DNA from 2 places in the Streptomyces sp. NPDC085937 genome. Region 1 is predicted to be linked to the other one. Evidence: riboswitches for the same ligand, from Rfam matches in the RefSeq annotation. Region 1 holds a riboswitch; the other holds the start of a gene.

Region 1 (4,203 bases):
ATCTGCTCGCCGGGGGTGTAGCCGGCTTCCTTGATCGCCTCGAGGATGAGGTCGAGGGCCTCGCGGTTGGAGCCGAGGTTCGGGGCGAAGCCGCCCTCGTCGCCGAGGCCGGTGGCCAGGCCCTTGCCCTTCAGGACCTTCTTCAGGGTGTGGTAGACCTCGGCGCCCCAGCGAAGCGCCTCGGAGAAGGACTCCGCGCCGATCGGGGCGATCATGAACTCCTGGATGTCCACGTTGGAGTCGGCGTGCGAGCCGCCGTTCAGGATGTTCATCATCGGCACCGGCAGCAGGTGCGCGTTCGGGCCGCCCAGGTAGCGGAACAGCGGCAGGTCGCTGGCCTCGGAGGCGGCGTGGGCCACGGCGAGCGAGACGCCGAGGATGGCGTTGGCGCCGAGCGAGCCCTTGTTGTCGGTGGCGTCCAGGTCGAACATCGCCTGGTCGATCAGGCGCTGCTCGGTGGCGTCGTAGCCGACGAGCTCCGGGCCGATCTGCTCGATGACGGCCAGCACGGCCTTCTCGACGCCCTTGCCCAGGTAACGGCCGGCATCGCCGTCACGGAGTTCGATGGCCTCGAAGGCGCCGGTGGAAGCGCCGGACGGAACGGCGGCACGACCCGTGCTGCCGTCGTCGAGGCCGACCTCGACCTCGACCGTGGGGTTGCCTCGGGAGTCCAGGATTTCCCGGGCTACGACGACGTCGATGGACGGCACGAGCATCTCCTTCTTGGGATGTGACGCGGGTGAGCAGGGCCACGGGGGCCTTGCGAGTCCGAGCCTAACCGGCTCCGGGCGATCGGCCATCTCGCCGCCCGCCTCATGGACAGAACCGAGAGTAAATTGTTTCCGAACGGAACAAAGCCGGTTCGGGAAACCGTGACCGTAATGCGTCCGGACATGACCCCGCCCCGGTGCGTACGGGGGAAGAAACGCACCGGGGCGGGGAGCCCGTGGGGACGGGGAGGGACCTGCCGCTACGCCTTACTTCAGGTGCAGCTGCTGGCCCGGGTAGATGAGGTCGGCGTCGTCGACGATGTCGTCGTTCAGCTTGAACAGCTTCGCCCAGCCGCCCTTGACGTCGTGCTCCGCGGCGATGGAGCTGAGGGTGTCACCCTTGACGACCTTGTACTCGCCGTCGCCCTTCTCGACCTTCTTGCCGGTCGGGGTGGTGACGGTCTTCTTCTCGGCCTTCTTCTCCGCCTGCTTCGGCGCGGCGGGGCGCTCGGCGGAGCGGGAGGCCTTCTGCTCGCTCTCGCGGGACTCGGTGGAGCCCGAGTCCTGCGAGGAGCCCTCGGCGGAGGAGCCGTTGTAGGAGGCGTTGGACAGGCCGGTGCCGCAGACCGGCCAGGCGCCCTTGCCCTGGCCCGCGAGGACCTTCTCGGCGATCTCGATCTGCTGGGCCTTGCTGGCCTGGTCGGCGCTGCCGGCGTACTGCGTGCCGCCGTACGCGGCCCAGGTGGAGGCGGAGAACTGCAGGCCGCCGTAGTACCCGTTGCCGGTGTTGATGGACCAGTTGCCGCCGGACTCGCACTGGGCGACGGCGTCCCACTCGGACGCGGTGGCGGCGGAGGCGTTGCCGGCCGCCATCAGCGGGGCGGCGACGGCGGCACCGGTCACACCGGCGATGGCGATGGCACGGGTGGCCTTGGACGGACGACGGTGCTTGCCCTTGCTGGAAAACAGCATGGATGGATCCCCTCACCGACGCCTGCGAGGTGAGCTGTCGGGTTCGGGCCGGTTGAGTTGCCCGGCCGCGTTCCTCACGGAACGCGGCTTCACCCCAAGCCGTCTCCGGCATCACTGCCCGGACACGGCACTTACCTGGGTCCCCCGCTCCTGCCTACGGCGCATGACGCGACGACTGTTCCCGTGCTGCCACTGGCAGGATTCGGCGTGGCGGCAGCCGGGGCCCGCGGTGGCGAGCGGTCACGACCGTAGGCACGCGCTTCGCGGAATTTCAAAGACGATCAGGGCTTCTGAGACCTATCTCTCACAGTCTTTATTACGGACATTCAGCCCGAAACCTGACGCCAACTGGCGCTCCGCCGAGGGCTTTTCAGGTGTCCGCTTTCTAGCGGTTCGCGTCCACCGCGTCGCTCACCAGAAGCCGCTGACCGGGCAGGATGAGGTTCGGGTCCTCACCGATCACCTGCTGGTTCTCGGCGTAGAGGGCGGTCCATCCACCGGTGAGCGCAAGGGAGTCGGCGATGGACGTCAGGCTGTCCCCGTTCTCGACGGTGTAGCGGTCGTCGCCCGCGTCGGGGGTGGCCTCGACGGAGGGCGCGGCATGCCGGCCGGCCGACGCGGTCGCACCGTCCGTGCGCTCGCGCTCCTCGGCGGTGGAACCGCGGTGACGGCCCGAACCCTCACCCTCGGCGTCCGTGACGGCCGAAGAACCGCTGGTCTGACCCGACTTGTCCGACTCGTCACTGCCGGGGGCGGTGGAGGCGGACGGAGACGTCCTGCCGTCCGCGTCGTCCCGCTCCTCGGTCGAGGCTCCGGACGTGGCCGACGGCGAGGGGGAAGTGGACGAATCGCGGTTTTCCGGCGAACCGGACGTGCCGGTGGAACCGGACGTGCCGGTGGAACCGGTGTCGCGGGAGGCGCCCGAGGTCGCGTCGCCCGCCACGCCCGTGTCGACGTTCGGGGACGTCGTGTCCTGGCTCAGACCCGTGAGCAGGCCGCAGGCGCGCCACTTGCCGACCCCCTGCTCGGCGAGAATTCTCTCCGCCACGGCTATCTGCTGGCCGCGGCTGGCCTGGTCGGCGCTGGGCGCGTACTCCAGTCCGCCGTGGTTCTCCCAGTCGTCCTGGGTCAACTGCAGGCCGCCGTAGTACCCGTTGCCGGTGTTCTGGCTCCAGGAGCCGCCGCTCTCGCACTCGGCCACCCGGTCCCAGGTGTCACCGTCGGCCGCGTTGGCGGCCCCTGCCCCGAGGAGCGGGATCGCGATGGCGGAGCCCGTCACTCCGGCCGCGACGAGCAGAGCCGGAGCCTGGCGAGGGCGACGGTGTCGGCCGTTCCCGGAGAGCATGCGGAGACCTTTCACTCGACAACAAGGACCGGCGCGCGGTGAGGGGAATCCGTACGGCGCGCCGTACTTGATGGGTGAACGTATAGGCAGACGATCACTTGTCACAAGTTCATGCCGTGCAGATCACATGAAGATCACAGACTTGAGGGTGTGTCATGTTTCCGTGCCCCGGCCTCCGGGCACGGGCAGGGAGGTCACCCCTGTCCCGTGGGCGGAGGGGAGAATTCCACCGGAAGCGTGCGCAGTCCCCGCATGATGAGGCCGCCGCGCCAGCGCAGTTCGGCCGTGTCCGCCGCGAGCCTCAGGTCCGGCAGTCGGGTCAGCAGGGTGGCGAGGGCGGTCTGGCCCTCCAGGCGCGCGAGCGGGGCGCCCAGGCAGTAGTGGATGCCGTGCCCGTAGCCCAGGTGCTGGTTGTCGCGGCGGGCCAGGTCCAGCGTGTCCGGGCCGTCGAACCGCTCCGGGTCCCGGTCGGCCGCGGCCAGGACGACGAGGACCGGGTCACCCGTCCCGACGCGCTGCCCGCCGATGACGACCGGCTCGGTGGCGAACCGCCAGGTGGCCAGCTCCACCGGCCCGTCGTAGCGCAGCAGTTCCTCCACGCCGGTCTCCAGCAGCCCGTGGTCCCCGGCGGCCAGCGCCCGCTGCAGGCGCTCCCGCTCCTCGGGGTGGGTGAGCAGGGCGTAGGTGCCGTTGCCGATGAGGTTCACGGTCGTCTCGAAACCGGCGAACAACAGGATGAACGCCATCGCCGCGGCCTCGTTCTCGGTGAGGTGCTCACCATGGTCGGAGGCGCGGATCAGGCCGGAGATGAGGTCCTCGCCGGGCGCGGGCTCGGCGGGCAGTGCCTCACGCTTGCGGTGGATCAGCTCGGCGAGGTAGCCGCGCATCTTCTTCACCGACCGGGCGACCCCGCCGCGCGGACCGCCGCCGTGACGGATCATCATGCCCGCCCAGTCCCGGAAGTCGTCCTGGTCCTCGCGGGGGACGCCGAGCAGGTCGCAGATGGCGTAGATGGGGAGCGGGAAGGCGAAGTCGTGGATCAGGTCGGCGGTGCCGCTGCCGCCGGCGGTGAAGCGGTCGATGAGGCCGTCGGTGAGCTCCTGCACGCGGGGGGCGAACTCCGCGACCCGGCGGGGGGTGAACGCCTTGCTGACCAGGCGGCGCAGGCGGGTGTGG
Region 2 (4,203 bases), on a different contig from region 1:
GGTGTCGAACCCGGTGGTCACCAGGACCGTGCCGGCCGTCGCGGCGAGCCGGGCGACGGCCCGCTCGAAGCGCTCGGCCACCTCGTCCGGGTCGGTGCCCGGGCGCAGGATGTCGTTGCCGCCCGCACAGAACGAGACCAGGTCGGGGGCGAGTTCCACCGCCCGGGGAAGCTGGTCGGCCACGATCTGGTCCAGCAGCTTGCCGCGCACGGCGAGGTTGGCGTACCGGAAGTCGCCCTCGGGCCTGCGGTCGGCGAGCAGGACGGCCAGCCGGTCGGCCCAGCCGACGAACGACCCGCCGGGGCCGGGGTCGCCGACGCCCTCGGTGAAGCTGTCCCCCACCGCCACGTACGACCCGATCACTCTTGCCTTGTCACTCTTCGAATCGTCTGCCACAGCCGGACATGATTCACCTTCCGATGTGACCTACGCGACCGTAAGGGAGGGTTGACGTGCGGTGAGATAAGCCACTCTCAAATGTTGACCAAGCCCGGAATACGCCGAAGGCCGGCCCCGTGGATCGGGGTCGGCCTTCGGCGCGCGTGTCAGGAAGGGTGCCGCCAGGGGTCAGAGAGCGACGCCCTTGGAGCGCAGGTAGGAGAGCGGGTCCACGTCCGAGCCGTAGTTCGGGCTGGTGCGGATCTCGAAGTGCAGGTGCGGGCCGGTCACGTTGCCGGTCGCACCGGAGAGGCCGACCTGCTGGCCGGCGCTCACCGTCTGGCCCGCCGAGACGGACAGGGAGGACAGGTGGGCGTACTGGGCGTAGTGGCCGTCGTTCAGCTGGATGACGACCTGGTTGCCGTACGCGCCGCCCCAGCCGGCGGAGACGACGGTGCCGGCGCCGACGGCCTTCAGGGGGGTACCGGTCGGGACGACGAAGTCGACACCGGTGTGGTAGCCGCTGGACCACATGCCGCCGGCCACCTTGTAGGCGGTGCCGACGCCGCCGCCGGACACCGGGGAGGTGAAGCCGGAGGTGGTCTGGGTGGAGGCCCCGGAGGAGGACTCCTCGGACGACTTCTGCGCCGGCTTCGCGGCGGGCTTCTCCGCCTTGGGCGCGGCCGGCTTCTCGGCCTTGGGCGCGGCGGGCTTCGACTCCTGCGGCGAAGTCGACTGCCGGGGGGCGCTCTTGGCGGCCTCACCCTGGAGGGACAGCTTCAGACCCGGGTGGATGAGCGACGGGTCCTCGCCCACGGCCTCGCGGTTGTCCGCGTAGAGCTTCTTCCAGCCGCCGTCGACGTGCTCCGCCTCGGCGATCTTGGCGAGGTAGTCGCCGGCCTTCACGGTGTACGTACGGGCCTCGTCGCCCTTGTCGCCCGTGGCCTGGTGGCTGGAGACGGAAAGGGACTGAACGGCCTTCTGGGGGGCCGACTGCGGGGTCGCGGCGTGCGCGCCGGTGGCGCCGAGCAGCGGCAGGGCGAGTGCGGCGCCACCGGTTCCGGCGACGGCGATGGAGCGGGTGAAACGCTGAGCCTTGGTACGGCGGTGCTTACCCTTCGCGGGCATGTCGAATTCCTCTCCGGCGCCTACGAGGTGAGCTGTCGGGTGCGGACTGGAGATGTCCGGCCGCGTCGCTGCGCGGCTGTACCCCAAGCCTGTTGTCCGGGGTCCGGAACAGGCGGTTGTACCTGTGGGTCCCCCGCTCCTGCCGTGCGTCGGGTCAGTGTGTGCGGGCTCCGGGCGGCGGCAGGATTAGGCGTCCGTCCGGATCGGTTGGGAACGTAAGCGACCTCGACGCGGCGAAACAAGCGCGTGTTCCCGCGAACCGGCTTTTTCCGTGATCGAAAGGGGGAAATGACGTCACCCTGCGTGGACCGCGCAAGTGGATCGGGATCGAATTCCCCTGCCGTGAACGGGAATTACGTGAGCATGGCGACAGCGCACGGTCACCGATATGACGATGCTCACGCACCTCATCCTCAATTCCCGTTCTATCAGGGCGCTTTATGACCAAGTGATCTAAACGGACATAACGCATCAATCAGCACAAGCGCGACGGGTCACCCGGAGTATTCGCGACATCTGAATCTTCCTGTCGGCCGCCCCTCGAGACCTTCACGCAATCCAACAGAAACAATCAAGATCGGACAGTGCGGGTACGCCTCGCTCGCCCCGCATCTGCCCTGTGGACAACTCATTGCCCCTGGCAGGCATGTCGTATCGTCGAGTGGTGCCCGTCGACGAGCCGCGGCGACGGCACCGAGTGGGAGGAGCCGTCCGTGACGCAGGAGATCCCGTCGACCGAGCCCCAGCTGACCGGGGTGCGCAACTTCCGCGACGTCGGTGGACTGCCGACCGTGGACGGCCGGCGCGTGCGGCACGGCGTGCTGTTCCGCAGCGGCCACCTCGCCCACGCCACCGCGGAGGACGCCGCCTTCCTCGCCTCGCTCGGCCTGCACACGGTGTTCGACTTCCGCAACGCGGCCGACCAGAAGCTGGAAGGGCCTGACGTCGAGCTGCCCGGCGTGCGGAACGTGAACCTGCCGCTCAGCGACCCGGCCGACGGTGCGGAGTTCTGGAAGATGGTGCGCGACGGGGACATCGACCAGCTGCGCGCGATCCTCTCCGACGGCCAGGGCGCCGACCGGATGATCAACTCCTACCGCACGACCATCAAGGCACGCACCGGCGAGCACTCCCAGGTGCTGGGCGCTCTCGCCGAGGACAGCGTGCCCGCGCTGATGCACTGCGCGGCCGGCAAGGACCGCGCGGGACTCTCGATCGCGGTGACGCTCCTCGCCGTGGGCGTGGAGCGGGACGCGATCGTCGAGGACTACCTGAAGTCCAACGCCAAGCACCGCCGGTACAAGGTGCGCCGCAGCGGCAGCTCCCCCGACACCTACTCCCCCGAGGTCATGGAGCTGCTCAGCCCGCTCTTCGACGCGCGCGAGGAGTACCTGGCGGCGGCCTTCGAGACGATCGAGGAGACCTGGGGCGGGGTGGACGCGTACCTGGAGCAGGGGCTCGGCATCACGCCCGCCCACCGGGAGCGGCTGCGCGAGCGCCTGCTCGACTGACGTCCGTGTGCCCCGGCGTGCTCACTTCTTCGGCGCCATCTCGAAGAGGAAGTAGATGAAGGCCGCGAAGAGGTGCCCGACCACGACGTAGACGAACAGCCTCACCCACAGGGCCCTCGGGAGCTTCTCTTCCATGTCTTTCCCGGTCACGGTGTCTCTCCATGGGTCGGGCCCAGGCACAGGGCGGCCGTGGGACTCTGCAGCAGGGTGTGGACGAACAGCAGCTCGACCCCGTCGGGGTCCTGGGCGGCGATGCGGTGCGGGGTCAGCGAGTCGAAGTGCGCGCTGTCTCCCGGACCGAGCCGGTGCAGGGTGTCGCCGAGGTGCAGCCGCAGCCGCCCCTTGAGGACGTACAGCCACTCCTCACCGGGGTGGACGCGCACGATGTCGCCCTGGGAGCCGTGCGGCACCTGGACCCGCAGGGCCTGCATGCCGCGCCCGGCCGCACCGGCCTGCCAGTACGTCCAGCCGCCGGCCGCCGTGGGTTCCATGTCCGCGGCGCGCACCACGGCGTCCCGGTCGGCGGCCGACTCCCCGAGCAGCTCGGAGACGGTCGTGCCGTAGATCCGGGCCAGGGAGAGCAGCATGGGCAACGAGGGCTGGCGCTGCCCCGTCTCCAGCCGGGAGAGGTGGGCGGGCGACAGGCCCGCCTGCCGGGCGGCGGCCTCCAGCGTCAGGGAGGACCGTCGGCGCAGGGCGCGCAGCTGCGGAGCGACCGCGGGGAGCGCCTCGGCAGGCTCGTCCCGCGGCTCGGTCTCGGAGGAGCTCATGCCTCCATTGAGCACCCGACCTTGCCCCAGAGGCAATTTCCTTGCCTCTGGGGCAAAGCGATGCCGGCCTCGGCGACCGGTGAGCGATGCCGGCCTCGGCGACCGGTGAGGGTTCCGCCCGCTCGCCGCGGCCCGCGAGGTGCGACCGCGCGGGCCGCGGTTGGCGACGTCAGCGGTTGGCGACCGCCTGCTTCACCAAAGTCTTGCCGAAGTCCCAGATGAGCCCGCCCTCGTGGGCGTCGTCCATCACCGCGGTGAAGGCGTCCACGAACCGGTTCACGTCGTCCTCGTCGATGATCAGCGGAGGGATCAGCTTGATCACCTCCAGATGGTCGCCGGAGACCTGAGTGAGGATACGGTGCCGCTGCAGCAGCGGCACCACCACCATCTGCGCGAACAGCCCCTTGCGGGCCGCC

The links. Region 1 has a riboswitch for cyclic di-AMP ahead of ACIF8S_RS31160 (transglycosylase family protein). Riboswitches for the same ligand answer to the same signal wherever they lie in the genome.
Region 2: it holds a riboswitch for cyclic di-AMP, as region 1 does, so the genes downstream of both, ACIF8S_RS32415 (peptidoglycan DD-metalloendopeptidase family protein) here and ACIF8S_RS31160 (transglycosylase family protein) in region 1, are expected to answer to the same signal.

Annotation. Positions count from the first base shown of each region.
Region 1 is NZ_JBITSH010000021.1:89,666-93,868, forward strand. It holds gene eno (phosphopyruvate hydratase) at 1-710, opposite strand, end outside; gene ACIF8S_RS31160 (transglycosylase family protein) at 978-1,682, opposite strand; cyclic di-AMP (ydaO/yuaA leader) riboswitch at 1,687-1,854, opposite strand; gene ACIF8S_RS31165 (transglycosylase family protein) at 2,068-3,027, opposite strand; gene ACIF8S_RS31170 (cytochrome P450) at 3,222-4,203, opposite strand, start outside.
Region 2 is NZ_JBITSH010000025.1:3,756-7,958, reverse strand. It holds gene ACIF8S_RS32420 (SGNH/GDSL hydrolase family protein) at 1-363, opposite strand, end outside; gene ACIF8S_RS32415 (peptidoglycan DD-metalloendopeptidase family protein) at 568-1,506, opposite strand; cyclic di-AMP (ydaO/yuaA leader) riboswitch at 1,511-1,671, opposite strand; gene ACIF8S_RS32410 (tyrosine-protein phosphatase) at 2,220-3,017, shown strand; gene ACIF8S_RS32405 (DUF6126 family protein) at 3,039-3,152, opposite strand; gene ACIF8S_RS32400 (helix-turn-helix domain-containing protein) at 3,164-3,787, opposite strand; gene ACIF8S_RS32395 (aspartate aminotransferase family protein) at 3,957-4,203, opposite strand, start outside.